2 regions of the Azospirillum sp. Sh1 genome follow, and region 2 is predicted to be linked to the other one. Evidence: predicted binding sites of a transcription regulator. Region 2 holds the regulator's gene; the other holds the start of a gene.
The links. Region 2 encodes HrcA, which represses chaperone genes, less so after heat shock. Its sites were predicted from a motif close to GTTAGCACTCNCCNNNGGNGAGTGCTAAC; they were not measured.
Positions count from the first base shown of each region.

Region 1: the regulator HrcA is predicted to act here: its motif matches at 6,081-6,109, upstream of groES (co-chaperone GroES).

Region 1 is NZ_VTTK01000046.1:30,631-38,451, forward strand. Features, by position in the region: gene FZ029_RS29220 (heavy metal translocating P-type ATPase metal-binding domain-containing protein) at 1-2,471, shown strand, start outside; gene ccoS (cbb3-type cytochrome oxidase assembly protein CcoS) at 2,392-2,595, shown strand; gene FZ029_RS29230 (cyclic nucleotide-binding domain-containing protein) at 2,778-3,440, shown strand; gene FZ029_RS29235 (COX15/CtaA family protein) at 3,500-4,567, opposite strand; gene FZ029_RS29240 (lysozyme) at 4,657-5,151, opposite strand; gene FZ029_RS33245 (hypothetical protein) at 5,295-5,444, opposite strand; gene FZ029_RS29245 (usg protein) at 5,551-5,814, opposite strand; gene groES (co-chaperone GroES) at 6,171-6,461, shown strand; gene groL (chaperonin GroEL) at 6,510-7,821, shown strand, end outside.
Region 2 is NZ_VTTK01000013.1:134,455-142,275, reverse strand. Features, by position in the region: gene FZ029_RS15680 (YifB family Mg chelatase-like AAA ATPase) at 1-127, opposite strand, end outside; gene FZ029_RS15675 (creatininase family protein) at 349-1,095, shown strand; gene hrcA (heat-inducible transcriptional repressor HrcA) at 1,240-2,280, shown strand; gene grpE (nucleotide exchange factor GrpE) at 2,335-2,943, shown strand; gene FZ029_RS15660 (response regulator) at 3,101-3,478, shown strand; gene FZ029_RS15655 (DUF1848 domain-containing protein) at 3,603-4,487, opposite strand; gene FZ029_RS15650 (NifU family protein) at 4,551-5,108, opposite strand; gene FZ029_RS15645 (universal stress protein) at 5,293-5,814, opposite strand; gene FZ029_RS15640 (TIGR02186 family protein) at 5,833-6,603, opposite strand; gene FZ029_RS15635 (sulfite exporter TauE/SafE family protein) at 6,615-7,532, opposite strand; gene FZ029_RS15630 (hypothetical protein) at 7,658-7,821, opposite strand, start outside.

The DNA of each region.
Region 1 (7,821 bases), on a different contig from region 2:
CAGGTGCCGCGACCGCCGGTGCCACGACCGCCGCTGATGGTGCGGGTCCCTTCTGCTGCACCGGCTGCGCCGCCGCCTACGACCTCGTCCGCGGGCTGGGGCTGGAGCGCTATTACGAGCGCCGCAGCGTCGATCCCACCGCTCGCCCGCTGCGCCCGGACGATGCCCCGGCGGTCGATTACGAACCGCACGCGCGCGAGGAGTCCGACGGCAGCCGCAGCCTTCACCTGATGGTCGACGGCATGCAGTGCGCGGCCTGCGTCTGGCTGATCGAATCGGCGCTCAGCCGCCAGCCGGGCATCGGTCAGGCCCGCATGAACATGACCACGCGCCGGCTGACGGTGCGCTGGAATCCGAAGGAGACCGACGCCAACGCGGTGGTCGGCACCGTGGCGCAGTTGGGATACCGCGCCGTGCCCTTCGACCCGGAGCGGCTGGGCGGCGCCCAGGCCAAAAGCGAGAAGGAGCTGCTGCGCGCCATGGCGGTGGCGGGCTTCGCCATGGGCAACGTCATGCTGCTGTCGGTGTCGGTCTGGGCCGGCCACAGCCAGGGCATGGGCGCCGCCACCCGCGACCTGATGCATTGGATTTCGGCGCTGGTCTGCATGCCGGCAATCGCCTATGCGCTACGGCCCTTCGCGCGCTCGGCGCTGTCGGCCCTGCGCCACGGCCGCACCAACATGGACGTGCCGATCACCATCGGCGTGCTGCTCGCCACCGGCATGAGCCTGTTCGAGACGATCCACAGCGGCGAGCACGCCTATTTCGACGGCGCGGTGATGCTGCTGTTCTTCCTGCTGATCGGCCGTTATCTCGACCAGCGGGCGCGCGGCCGGGCGCGGTCGGCGGCTGAACAGCTGCTGGGCCTGCGCGCCAACGCCGTCACCATCCTGAACGAGGACGGGACCAGCGCCGTGGTGGCGCCGGAGCAGGTCGGCCCCGGCAGCACCATCCTGGTCGCGGCCGGCGAGCGCATCCCCGTCGACGGCCGGGTGTCCGACGGCGTGTCCGACCTCGACACCGCCCTGATCACCGGCGAGACGGTGCCGGGCACCGCGCGGCCGGGCGATCAGGTCTTCGCCGGCACCCTGAACCTGACCGCGCCCCTGCGCCTGACCGTCACCGCGGTGGGGGAAGGCACGCTGCTGGCCGAGATCGTCCGGCTGATGGAGGTGGCGGAGCAGGGCCGCGCCAAATATGTCGCCATCGCCGACCGGGTGTCGCGCCTCTACGCTCCCGTCGTGCATCTGACCGCGCTGACCACCTTCGCCGCCTGGATGCTGCTGGGCGGGGTGGTGTGGCAGGACGCGCTGATGAACGCCATCGCCGTGCTGATCATCACCTGCCCCTGCGCGCTGGCGCTGGCCGTGCCGGTGGTGCAGGTGATCGCCAGCGGCCGGCTGATGCGCCAGGGCACCCTGCTGAAAAGCCCCACCGCGCTGGAGCGGCTCGCCACCATCGACACGGTGGTGTTCGACAAGACCGGGACTTTGACCGAAGGCCACCCGGTGCCGCAACTCGACGGGCTGGCGGCGGAGGATCTGGCGCTGGCGGCCTCGCTCGCCGCGGCCAGCCGCCATCCGCTGGCCCGCGCGCTGGCCGCCGCCGCGCCGGAGGCGCCGGTGGCCGCGGGCGTGCGCGAGATCGCCGGCGCCGGCCTGTCCCTGCAGACGGCGGACGGCGAGGTGCGGCTGGGCAGCCGCCGCTTCACCGGTGCGCCGCTGGAGGCCGAGGACGCCGCCGGTCCGGAACTGTGGCTGGCCCGTCCGGGCGAGGAGCCGCGCCGGATCGTCTTCCTCGATGCCCCGCGCCCGGATGCCGCCGCGGTGGTGACGGCGCTGAAGGCGCGCGGGCTGGAGGTGAAGCTGCTGTCGGGCGACCGCAAGGGCGCGGTGGCGGTGGTGGCGGAGCGGCTGGGCATCGCCGACTGGCGGGCCGAGCAGACTCCGGCCGACAAGACCGCGGCGCTGGCCGAACTGGCGGCGCAGGGCCGCACCGTGCTGATGGTCGGCGATGGGCTGAACGACGCCCCGGCACTGGCCGCCGCCGCGGTGTCGATGTCGCCCTCCACCGCGGTGGACGTCAGCCAGACCGCCGCCGACGTGGTGTTCCAGGGCCGGCTGCTGCGCCCGATCGTCGAGACGCTGGAGGTTTCCCGCCGGTCCGGCCGTCTGGTGAAGCAGAATTTCGGCATCGCCCTGGTGTATAACCTGTGCGCCGTGCCGCTCGCGATGGGGGGGCTGCTGACGCCGCTGCTGGCGGCGCTGGCCATGTCGTCCTCGTCGCTGATCGTCATTCTCAACGCGCTGCGGCTGGCCCGCGGCGCCGTCATCAAGGATCTTCCCGTGCGGGACATCGCCGCGCGGGAAGCGTCGGGCAAGGATTCGGGTGATGGACGAGCTTCTCTATCTGATCGCGATCGCGCTGAGCCTGGGCGGTCTGGGGCTGGGGGCCTTTCTGTGGGCGCTTAAGTCCGGCCAGTTCGACGATCTGGACGGAGCGGCCCACCGCGTGCTGTTCGACGACGATCTGCCGCCGCCCGCCCGCGCCGGACATGAACCGGCCAAGCCGGCGGAGGCCGCGCGCGGGCAATAGCCACAGGGCCGGTATGGGCAATGAAAGGGTTGTATGCGTGCGAGGTTGCGATTCTCAGCGATTGCCACCAATATGGGCCCATGCGGAATGAAAGGCTGGGTTCCTCCATGCCACCCTTCGATACGGTCCGGGCTCGCGACAAGAGCGCTGCGACGGAAATGAATCCCTGCGGGGCCTGTCCCGTGCGCAGCCTGACGGTGTGCGCCGCGCTGGAACCGGAGGAATTGCGCCGTCTTGCCGACATTCTGCAGAACGTGCGCATCGACGCCGGCCACACCCTGTTCGCCGAGGGTGACGCCGCCGACGCGCTCTACAACGTCACGTCGGGCACGGTGAAGCTGTACAAGCTGCTGCCGGACGGGCGCCGCCAGATCACCGGCTTCCTGGTGACCGGCGATTTCCTGGGGCTGGCCGTCAACGACAGCTATGCCTACACCGCCGAGTCGGTGACCAGCGCCTCGCTCTGCCGCTTCCCGCGCAAGAAGATCGACGCGCTGCTGGAAGAATTTCCCAAGATGCAGCGGCGCCTGTTCTCCATGGCGTCGAACGAGCTGGCCGCCGCGCAGGACCAGATGCTTCTGCTCGGCCGCAAGACGGCTAAGGAGAAGATCTGCTCCTTCCTGCTGATGCTGTCGCAGCGCGCCGCCCGCCGCGGCCACAAGGAAAACCCGGTCTTCGTGCCGATGAGCCGCGCCGACATCGCCGACTATCTCGGCCTGACCACCGAAACCGTCAGCCGCACCTTCACCCAGCTGAAGACCGCCGGGGTGATCTCGCTGCAGGAAGGCAACAAGGTCCTGATCGCCGACCTCGACGCGATGTACGATCTGGCCGAAGGGGCCTGACGCGGCCCGACGGGGGGCATCCACGGCATTGCCGTGAACGCCGCCGCTCTACGAAGCGGTCAATCCACCGGCCGCAGTTCGAACAGCAGCCACACCAGCATCGACACCACCAGAATCGCGCCGGCCTGATGGGCGGCGGCGATGGGGATCCACACCACGGTCAGCAGCGTGGCGATGCCCATGGCGATCTGCAGCAGGACCATGGCGCCCGACGCCAGCGCGGCGCGGCCGGCGCGGCCGGGCAGGCGGGCGTTCAGGACGCGGGCGGCCAGCACCAGCACCACCACCCCGGTGAGGATCGCCAGCGCGCGGTGGATCAGCTGGATCGCCGCGGTGTTCTCGAACGGGTTGATCCACCAGGGAGTCAGCGTGTCGACCTCCGGCGGGATCCAATGGCCGGCCATCAGCGGGAAGGTGTTGTAGGCGAAGCCGGCATCCGATCCGGCGACGAAGGCACCCCAGACGATGGTGACGGCGACCAGACCCAGCGCCCAGCGGGCGTGGCGGCGCAACGGCGCCGACTCCGGCCGCCAGCCGGCCAGCGGCAGCGGGTCGAGCAGGCCCAGCGCGGTGCGCAGCAGCAGGGCATAGATCAGGATCGCGGTGCTGAGATGCAGGGCCAGCCGGTAATGGCTGACGTTCGGCGAATCGACCAGCCCGCTCTTCACCATGAACCAGCCGATGCCGCCCTGCAGCCCGCCCAGCAGGAACAGCCCGGCCAGCTTCGGCCAAAGCTCTGCCGAGACGCGGCCCTGCATCCAGAAGCGCAGGAAGGGGATCAGGAAGACGAAGCCGATCAGCTGGCCCCACAGCCGGTGGAACCACTCCCACCAGAAGATCGACTGGAAGCCGGCCAGATCCATGTGGCTGTTGTAGATGCGGAATTCCGGCGTCGCCTTGTACAGGTCGAAGACGCGGTTCCATTCCGCCGAGGACAGCGGCGGCAGGATGCCGATCAGCGGCTTCCACTCCACCATCGACAGGCCGGATTCCGTCAGCCGGGTGACGGCGCCGATCACGGCCATGGCCAGCACCATGGCGGCGCAGACCAGAAGCCAGACGGCGATGGGCCGGTTCGGGTTGGGACGGGTGGAGGCGGCGAGGCTGTCGGAGGCGAAGGCGGTCAAGGCGGCATTCCGGAGCACGGCGGTGGGATGTTCGCCAATGTGGTGCGAACATCCCGTCCCGTCAAATGCCTCCTGCCGCCTCAGCCGGATCAGGCGGTGCCGTCGGCTGTGGTCACGCCGGTCTGGGGCTGGGCGGTCTGGCCCTGGAACAGCGCCTCTTCGGCCGCGCGGCGGGCGACGAGGCCGGCCAGCTTGGTCGGCTTGCCGTTCACCGTGGCATAGACCCAGCGGCCGAACTGGTCGGCGGCCCCGGCATAATCGCCGGCATTCAGCAGCTTCAGCAGGGTCGAGCTTTGCAGGCTGCCGGCGCCCAGGTTGAAGACGAAGGAGGACAGCGCGCCGCGCTGGTCGTCGTTCAGCGCCACCTTCACCAGCGCGTCGACGCGGCCAGCCGCCGCGGTCAGGTCGGAGGCGAGAAAGGCGTCGGCCTGCTCCGCGGTGATGGTCTGGCCCATCTTCACCCCGGCGGTGTGGCCGTAACCGATGGTGGGAACGCCGGCCGGGCAGAGGTAGGCGCTGAGGTACAGGCCCTCGAAATGCTTCACGAGATCGACCGCGGCTTGGCAGACCGGCTTGGTGGTCATGGATGCTAACTCCCGGTTGGCGCGCCGGGCGGACACCCTCCGCCCGCAACAGGGGCGATCGTATGCGAATTACGCGCTTAACGGGAAGGATAGAATGCAAATTGTCGTAATTTGCCGCAAGCCGGCCGAAGAGCCCCGCAGAGTCAGGGTGTCAGCGTCTGCGCGGCGCCAAACAGCACGAACAGGGCGAACAGCAGCGCGAACAGCCCGGCGATCGTCGTGACCTCCAGCAGCGCCTCCACCAGCCGGCCCTCGCGATTCCGCCACTCCTCCGCCTTCCGCTTGGCCGCCATCGTCCCCTCCACCTCTGCAGTCCCGGTATTCGATAAAATTTTAGCGAATACCTGGGGGTGGTGCTGTGACGGCAGTCACAGGGGGCCGAAAGGGCGCCGGCCGGGATCAGTGAAGGCGGAAATCGGCGGCGGCGTGGCGAAGCTCGCCGGGGGTGATCAGGGTGTGGCTCGCCAGCCGCACCGAATGCAGCTTGCCGTCCAGATTGCGCTGCCAGAAATCGAGGAAGCGGCGCAGCACCGGATAGTCCGGCGCCTGGTCCAGCTCCTGCCACAGGTAGCACTGCAGCAGGCCGGGATGGTCCGGCATATGGTAGAGAATCTCGGCGGTGGTCAGGCGGAAATCGCGGAGCTGGAGGCTGAGATCGGCCATGCGCGGTCTCCCGTTCGGTGGGGGGGATCGGGTGGGTCTGGCGGTGTCCGGTTCCTCCCGGTGCCGTCCCGGCAGGGCGGCAGGCGCCGGAACGGTCGGGTCCCCGGTGACCGTTTGAAGAAATCTTGCCGCCGCGCGGGTCGGGGCGCAATGGAAAATATCGTCCAATTACAATGTGTTAGCAGCATGTTGCCGTGAGTGCTGCCGGCATTCGCGCCAAATTCCGAAACGAGCCTCTTGAATCCCCAAACCGGTTCGATTAGCTGTCTGGCACTCGCCGGGTGGGAGTGCTAACAGCCGCCGCCCGCGCCAATTCACGTCAGTCAGAACCAAGCCTTGATCCAAGGAGGCATTCCATGAAGTTCCGCCCGCTGCACGACCGCGTCGTCGTCAAGCGTCTGGAGTCCGACACCAAGACCAAGGGTGGGATCATCATCCCCGACACGGCCAAGGAAAAGCCGCAGGAAGGCGAGATCATCGCCGTCGGCCCCGGCGCCCGTGACGAGGCCGGCAAGGTCGTGGCGCTGGACGTCAAGGCCGGCGACCGTATCCTGTTCGGCAAGTGGTCGGGCACGGAAGTGAAGATCGAAGGCGTCGATTACCTGATCATGAAGGAATCGGACATCATGGGCGTCATCGAGGCCTAAGTCCTCCGCCCGTATCCTTCGAAATTTACAAGTTAAAGGAATCGAGACATGGCTGCCAAAGACGTCAAGTTCGGCCCCACCGCGCGCGAAAAGCTGCTGCGTGGCGTTGACATCCTCGCCGACGCCGTGAAGGTCACGCTGGGCCCGAAGGGCCGCAACGTCGTGATCGAGAAGTCCTTCGGCGCTCCGCGCATCACCAAGGACGGTGTGTCGGTCGCCAAGGAAATCGAGCTGTCGGACAAGTTCGAGAACATGGGCGCCCAGATGGTCCGCGAGGTCGCCTCGAAGACCAACGATCTGGCCGGTGACGGCACCACCACCGCCACCGTCCTGGCCCAGGCCATCGTCCGCGAAGGCGTGACGAAGGTCGCCGCCGGCCTGAACCCGATGGACCTGAAGCGCGGCATCGACATCGCCGTCGCCGCCGTCGTCGCCGACATCCAGGCCCGCGCCAAGAAGGTCACGACCAACGACGAGATCGCCCAGGTCGGCACCATCTCCGCCAACGGCGAAGCCGAGATCGGCAAGATGATCGCCCAGGCGATGGAGCGCGTCGGCAACGAGGGCGTCATCACGGTGGAAGAGGCCAAGAGCCTGGACACCGAGCTGGACGTCGTCGAGGGCATGCAGTTCGACCGCGGCTACCTGTCGCCGTACTTCATCACCAACGCCGACAAGATGATCGCGGATCTCGAGAATCCGTACATCCTGCTGCACGAGAAGAAGCTGTCGGGCCTGCAGCCGCTGCTGCCGGTCCTGGAGTCGGTCGTGCAGTCGTCGCGTCCGCTGCTGATCATCGCCGAGGACATCGAGGGCGAGGCCCTGGCCACCCTGGTCGTCAACAAGCTGCGCGGCGGCCTGAAGATCGCCGCCGTGAAGGCCCCGGGCTTCGGTGATCGCCGCAAGGCGATGCTGGAGGACATGGCCATCCTGACCGGCGGCCAGGTCATCTCGGAAGACCTCGGCATCAAGCTCGAGAACGTCACGCTCGACATGCTGGGCACCGCCAAGAAGGTCGTGATCTCCAAGGAGACCACCACCATCGTCGACGGCGCCGGCGAGAAGGCCGACATCGAAGCCCGTTGCGGCCAGATCCGCGCCCAGGCCGAGGAGACCACCTCGGACTACGACCGCGAGAAGCTGCAGGAGCGTCTGGCCAAGCTGGCCGGCGGCGTCGCGGTCATCCGCGTCGGCGGTGCGACCGAGGTCGAGGTGAAGGAGCGCAAGGACCGCGTTGACGACGCCATGCACGCCACCCGCGCCGCGGTGGAAGAGGGCGTGGTCGCCGGTGGCGGTTCGGCCCTGCTGTACGCCGGCAAGGCCCTGGACAAGCTGGTCCCGGCCAACGACGAGCAGCGCG
Region 2 (7,821 bases):
CGCCCACCGCCTTGTCGGGCAGGCCGACGACGGTGAAGGCGACGATTCCGCCGGACATCTGGACCTGGACGTCGATCCCCAGCACCTCGATGCCCTGGAACGCCACCGTGTTGACGCGCGCAACCACCACCGCACCCCGAAACAGACGCCCATCCGGGCAAATTGCACGCGAGTGTAGTCACCGCCGGACCATTGCGCCAGCGCGGGATGAGTGCCGCCCATCGGACAGCCCCGTCATGCCCGCCCGGCGCAGGGAGCGGTTGTCGCGGCCGTCCGGGCGCCTAACATGAGGGCAAACGCATTCCCGGCCGCATTTCCGGCACGCATCGTCGAAAAGGATCCGCCACCGTGCAGCTTCACCTGAGCACCTGGGCCGAGGTCGAAACCTACCTCAAGACCTCCAAGGGCATCATCATGCCGATCGGCTCGACCGAGCAGCATGGGCCGAACGGGCTGGTCGGCACCGACGCCATCTGCGCCGAGGTCATCGCCAAGGGCGTCGGCGACGCCACGGGCGCGCTGGTCGGCCCGACCATCCCGGTCGGCATGGCCGTGCACCACATGGAATTCCCCGGCTCGATGACGCTGAAGCCGTCGACGCTGATCGCCCTGCTGCGCGACTATGTCGGCTCGCTGGCCGAACACGGGTTCGAGCGCTTCTTCTTCGTCAACGGCCATGGCGGCAACATCGCCACCGTCCGCGCCGCCTTCTACGAGATCCATGCGGAGAACCGGGCGCTGCGCGGCCGCGACGCGCCGGACCTGCGCTGCGCCCTGGCGAGCTGGTGGGAGAATGCCGAGGTCGCCCGCCTGTCGCGCGAGCTGTACCAGGGCAAGGAAGGCTCGCACGCCACCCCCAGCGAGGTGTCGCTGACCCAGTACGCCTATCCCGACTCGATCAAGACCGCGGCGCTGGAGCCGGAACAGGCGCCGGCCGGCGGCTTCCACGACGCCCGCGACTTCCGCCGCCGCTATCCGGACGGCCGCATCGGCTCCGCCCCCGGCCTCGCCCGCCCGGAGCATGGCCGGCTGCTGTACGAGGCGGCGGTCGGCGCCATCGCCACGCAGTACCGCAGCTTCCTGGCGGAGCAGTAAGGGGCGTCACGCGGTCGCATGGTGGCGGGGCTTCTTCTCCCCACACGTTGATTCGGCGGTCGGACCTGCCTAAATTCGGACCGGTTGACGGAACTCCCGTTCCGCAGCCGACCAGCCCGAACAGAGCCCGACCGCCCGACCTCCATGATCAACGAGCTGAACCAGCGATCGCGCGAGATTTTCCGGCTGATCGTCGACGCCTATGTCGCGTCGGGCGAGCCGGTCGGTTCGCGCACCATTTCGCGGCGGCTTGGCATGGCCTTGTCGCCCGCGACCATCCGCAACGTGATGGCCGACCTGGAGGAGCAGGGGCTGCTCTATGCCCCGCACACCTCGGCCGGCCGCATCCCGACCGACGCCGGCCTGCGCATGTTCGTCGACGGCCTGCTGGAGATCGGGTCGCTGACCGAGGACGAGCGCGCCTCGATCGAAGCGAAATGCTCCGCCTCCGGCCGCGCCTTCGCCGACGTGCTGGGCGAGGCGTCGACCATGCTGTCCGGCCTGTCGCACTGCGCCGGCCTGGTGGTGGCGCCCAAGACCGACCGGCCGCTGAAGCATATCGAGTTCGTGTCGCTCGGACCCGGCCGCGCCCTGGTCGTCCTGGTGAACGAGGACGGTCTGGTCGAGAACCGGGTGATCGAGGTGCCGATGGGGGTGCCGACCTCCACCCTGCAGACGGTGTCGAACTTCCTCAGCGCCAAGCTCGCCGGCCGCACGCTGGACGAGGCGCGGCAGGAGGTGCTGCAGGAGATCGAGCAGCAGAAGACCCAGCTGGACGAACTGTCGCGCAAGGTGGTCGCCGCCGGTCTGGCCACCTGGGCCGGCAGCGGCGGGTCGAACGCCGGCCAGCTGATCGTCCGCGGCCAGTCCCGCCTGCTGGAGGACGTCACCGCGCTGTCCGACCTGGAGCGGGTGCGCGGCCTGTTCGAGGCGCTGGAGACCAAGGAGACGATGCTGCGCATGCTGGACGCCACCGGACGCGGCGACGGCGTGCAGATCTTCATCGGGGCCGAGAATGTGCTGTTCAGCCATTCCGGCTGTTCGATGATCATCTCCCCCTTCCAGAACAGCCGGGAACAGGTGATCGGGGCCATCGGCGTCATCGGCCCGACCCGCATCAATTACGCCCGCATCATTCCGCTGGTGGATTACACCGCCAAGGTGGTCAGCCGGCTGATCGGCTGAGCGCCGCCTCCCTCACTCACTCCGCCTTTTGACGAAGCAAGAATTGAGAAAACCATGAGCGAAGAGCAGAACAAGCCCTCCGACGCCACGGTGGAGCCGACCGAGGCCACCGCCGAGACCGCCAACGGCGCCCCCAACGGTGCGGAAGCCGGTTCGCCCGAGGACCGCGTCGCGAAGCTGGAGGCCGAGGTCGCCAGCCTGAAGGACCAGCTTCTGCGCGCCATGGCGGAGACGGAGAACACCCGCCGCCGTGCCCAGCGCGACCGCGAGGACGCCAGCAAGTTCGCCGTGTCCAGCTTCGCCAAGGAACTGGTGTCGGTCGCCGACAACCTGCGCCGCGCGCTGGACGCCGTCCCGGCCGAGGGCCGCGAGCAGGACGAGATGCTGAAGGGCCTTGCCGTCGGCGTCGAGGCGACCGAGCGCCAGCTGTTCGCCGCCTTCGAACGCGCCGGCATCAAGAAGCTGGACCCGGCCGGCGAGCCGTTCGACCCAAACTTCCATCAGGTGATGTTCGAGATCGAGAACACCGGCAAGGCTGCCGGCACCGTCGTCCAGGTGCTGCAGCCCGGCTACACCATCCATGGCCGCCTGCTGCGCGAGGCGATGGTCGGCGTTGCCAAGGGCGGTGACGCCGGCGGTCAGCACGTCGATACGAAGGCGTAACCATACAGCCTCTGCCAAACCTCCGGTTCAGCGGCGATCCGCCGGACCGGGGGTTTGGCCTTGTTCGGGATAGGGGATGCCAGCGGTTGACGGTCGCCGGGAAATTGCCTAGGCCTTTCCCTTATTCCTTTCGGCCGAGCAACCGGAGCCGCGTTCCATGCCCCCCTCTACGACCAAGAGCGTCCTGACCGTCGACGATTCCAAGACCATCCGCGACATGGTCGGTTTCACGCTGAAAGGCGCCGGCTATGAGGTGGCGGAGGCGTCGGACGGCAATGCCGGCCTCGCCCTGGTCAACCAGCGCAAGTTCGACTGCATCATCACCGACCTGAACATGCCGGGCCTGGACGGGCTGGCGCTGACCCGCGCCATCCGCGGCTCGGCCCTCAACCGCACCACCCCGATCCTGCTGCTGACGACCGAGGCCGACCCCGCCAAGAAGTCCGCCGGCCGCGAAGCCGGCGCCACCGGCTGGCTGGTGAAGCCCTTCAACCCGGAAAAGCTGGTCGAGACGGTGCGGAAGGTTTGTCCGTAAGGTTCGGCGCTTTGTTGCCCCCTCCCCATCCCTCCCCCGCTTCGCGGGAGAGGGGGTCGAATGCTTGCATAAGTCATTCAAAAGAGAGGCGGCAGTCCCCTCTCCCGCCGCAGGCGGGGGAGGGTTAGGGAGGGGGCATCCGCCGCGCCACCAGAAACTCCCCCTCCGGGTCATGCTCGGCGAAGCGCCGCTGCGCCGTAGCGCGATCAGCAACGGCGTAGCAGTAGACGCATCCGTGCGGACAGCTGTCGTAATCGCCGATGTCGCGGCTCTCCGCGCACAGGCAGCCCGGCCGGTTTCCCTTCTCCCTTGCCGCCACCGCATACCCCGCCACGTCCGACAGCCGCACCGCATCGACACAGCGGGCCGGCGCCGTGCCGGGCGTGTCCACCAGCTCCGGCTGGGTGCAGAGCGTCAGCGCCATTCCCTCCCCCGCCGCGATGCCGGCGAGGTCCGACAGCAGCGCGCGCTTCTCCTCCGCCTCCGGATCGCGCCAGCCGATGCCGGCGGCGGCGAGATTGCGGGCGGTCTTGCGGTAGGGCTGAAGGAAGGAGACCACCACCTCGTCGGTCACCCCGCGCAACGCCCGCGCGATCCGGGCGAAGGTGTCGCGGTGCCAGTCGGGCGGGGTGGCGTCGGTCAACGCGATGGGGTCGTAGCGCCAGACCGCCGCCCGGTCACCCCAGCGCTCGCGCACCCGCGCCATATGGCCGACCGCCGTTTCCCAATCGGGAACCGAGCGTTCCAGCGCGGTCGGCAGCCCGGTGACGCTGTACTGCACGATAAAGGGAAAGCCCCGCTCCGCCACGCTGTCGAGCGCGCCGAGGAACGGTCCCAGATTCTTGGTCCAGAAGATGAAGCCGTCGACCGCCGGCCGGGTCAGGTCGATGCGGTAGGTCTGTCCGCCGTAAGGATTGACCATCCGGCAATAACCGGCGTCGAGGCGGTTCAGGAACCAGCGCCCATAGAAGGCGGGAATGTCGGTCTTGTAGCTGGCGGAGATGATCATGGTGCCAGCATGGGAATGCCGGCCCGCCGCATCAAGGGCAAGCCGGCATATCCGGAGAGCGGATTACTGGACCGAGCGGACTTCGACCACTTCGGGAATGTAGTGGCGCAGCATGTTCTCGATGCCGTGCTTCAGCGTGGCGGTGGAGCTGGGGCAGCCGGAGCAGGCCCCCTTCATCGCCAGATAGACGACGCCCTTCTCGAAGCCCTGGAAGGTGATGTCGCCGCCGTCCTGGGCGACCGACGGGCGGACACGGGTGTCCAGCAGTTCCTTGATCTGCTCGACGATCTCCTCGTCGTCGGCGTTCGACGCCGCGGCATGGCCGTCGCCGCCATCCTCCAGCAGGACCGGGCGGTCGGCGGTGAAATGCTCCATGATGACGCCGAGGATCGACGGCTTCAGCAGGAACCAGTCGCGCGCGTCGGTCTTGGTGATGGTGATGAAATCGGCGCCCAGGAAGACGCCGACGACGCCCTCGATCTCGAACAGGCGCTGGGCGAGCGGCGAACGGGCGGCATCCTCGCGGCTGGTGAAGTCGGCGGTGCCGCGTCCGAGCACGTCACGCCCCGGCAGGAACTTGAGAGTCGCCGGGTTGGGCGTCTGCTCGGTCTGAATGAACATGGTCTGGTCCTCCATCGGCGGCGGAATGGAACCGCCGGCGCGCCCGGGATCGGGACGCGGAACGATTGGGGGGAAATTTGGGCCGAAACGCCGGGCGGATCAAGGACCCCGCTTGTGTGGGTATTCGGCATCGGGCATGCGCGGCCTGTCCCTGCGGCGCCTATCCTTACCTGCGTGCCCCCATTTACGTGATCGCGTCCAGCGCCTCGTTGCTGAGCCCGCCGGGGACGATGGTCAGCGGGATGCGCAGGCGCCCCAGGCCGCGCCCGGTGTAGTAGGAGATCAGCGGACCGGGGCCCTCCGGATCGGTGCCGGCGGCCAGCACCAGGATGGAGATGCTCGGCTCCTCCCCGATCAGGGCCAGCACCTCCTCGGTCCGGTTGCCTTCGCGGACATAGAGCGCCGGCAGGGTGCCGGTCAGCTGGTTGACCTCGCGCGCCAGCTTCTGGAGCATCTGCTCCGCCTCGGCGCGCTGTTCCTCGCGGATCAGGTTCTCCACCGCCAGCCAGTGCTGCATCTCGCCCTTTTCCAGGACGGTCAGCAGCGCTACCTTGCCGCCCGACTTGCGGGCGCGCAGGCAGGCATAGCGGAGCGCCACCTTCAGCTCCGGGCTGTCGTCGACCACCACAAGGAAGATGCGCACCGGCTTGGGAGCCGGCGGCTGGGCGGGCGTTTCCGGCGTCGTGGACTGCGTCGCGTCGCTCATCTCGATCACCCTCTCGGCTTAGATCCGGCGGAATGCGGCGCCGGCCGCCCAGCCGGCCGCGATGGCGCCGACGACGGCGGCCACCCCGTAGATGACCGGGCGGTTGCGGGCGAAGTCCGACACTTCGGCGCTGAACCCGATCTTTGACACCACCAGCGGCGTGGTTTGGGCGCTGACCACGTCGCCGTCACGAATCAGCAAGGCTTCGACATTGTACAGCCCGGTCGGAACGTTTGCCGGAAAATAGATGTTGGTGCGGAACAGCCGTTCGCCCAGGAAGGCGACCTGTCCCATGGAGATTGCGTACAGCCCCTGGCGCTGCTTGTTGCGGATCAGCGCGCTGCGGTAGGCGGCAAGCTCGTCCGGCGGCAGGGTGGCGTCGGCCGGCAATTGCAGCTGCGGCAACCCCAGCTGCTGGCGTTCCAGCACCGGGCGGCCGACCAGCTGGTCGAGCGGACGGCTGACCGCCACCGTGTAGAAGCTCGGCACCTGCTCGAAGCGCACGCTGTCGGTGTTCATCCACATGCCGGCCACCCGCTGCTTGCGGCGGACCGTGGCGGGGCCGCGCGGGCCGGTGACGACGATGGCGACGTCGCCCGGCCCGTCGGTGGTGCCGAACAGCACGACCTCCGTGCCGGTGAAGCCGGTGGTGATGGCGATCAGATGGCTGGACAGGTCGGCGACCAGCTGCTGCGCCCACACCGTCGCCGCCACCGTGCCGCCCAGCAGCAGCCCGGCCAGCGCCGCGGCGGCCTGGATCAGCATGCGCCTGGTCGGCCGGCGTTTCATCACCCCCGCCATCATCGCAATCCCGTGGTCAGGGTGAACAAATCGTCGGGGCGGGAGAACAGGTCCCAGGCCAGCTTCAGCGCCACCGCCACGACGATGGTCGCCAGCGCCAGCCGCGCGGTCTCGCCGCGTAGCCGGCTGCCCGCCTTCGTTCCGAACTGGGCGCCGATCACGCCGCCGATCAGCAGCAGAAGCGCCAGCATGGCGTCCACCGTCTGGTTGGTGGCGGCCTGCAGCAGGGTCGCCGCCGCGGTGGTGAAGATGATCTGGAACAGCGAGGTTCCGGCGACCAGCCCGGCCGGCATGTTCAGCAGATAGATCATCGCCGGCACCAGGAGGAAGCCGCCGCCGATGCCCATGATCGCCACCAGCATGCCGCCGATCGCCCCGATCCCCGCCGGCAGCAGGGCGGAGATGTAGAGCTTCGACCGCTGGAACCGCATCTTGAAGGGCAGGCCGTGCAGCCAGATGTGGCGGTGCAGCTTGCCGCGTTTCGCCGTCGGCGCGCGGCGGCGCAGGATGGCGCGGCTGCTTTCCACCAGCATCATCCCGCCGATGGTGCCCAGGAAGAAGACGTAGGACAGGGTGATGGCGATGTCGATCTGGCCCAGCCGCTGCAGGATGCCGAAGATCCACACCCCCACCGCGGTGCCGACCACGCCGCCGCCCAGCATCACCACGCCCAGCTTGACGTCGACGTTGCCGCGCCGCCAATGGGCCAGAACGCCCGACACGCTGGCGGCGACCAGCTGGTTGGCCTGCGTGCCGACGGCGATGGCGGGAGGGACGCCGATGAAGATCAGCAGCGGCGTCATCAGGAATCCGCCGCCGACGCCGAACATCCCCGACAGGAACCCCACGAGCCAGCCCATGCCGAGCACCAGCAGCGCGTTGACCGACATCTCGGCAATCGGCAGGTAGACTTGCATGATTGGGCAATCTGTCGGGATGTTCAGGATGGGCGGCGGGACCGGCAGCTTACCCGAGCCGATGCTGTGGCGGAAGACCGCAGAGCCGGCCTTTGGGGCTGGAATCCCGATGCAAGGGGGAGCTATCAGGGCACCGGCGCATGGAAAAAGACCTTGAAGCCGGCCTTGTGCGGAAAGAGGTGCTCCGCCTCGCGCCGGGCGGACTGCAGGTCCAGCGCATGGACCAGCACCCGGTTGTCATAGCGCCAGACCGGGTTCACCGGCTTTCCGGCGGCCCGTGCGGCGGTGG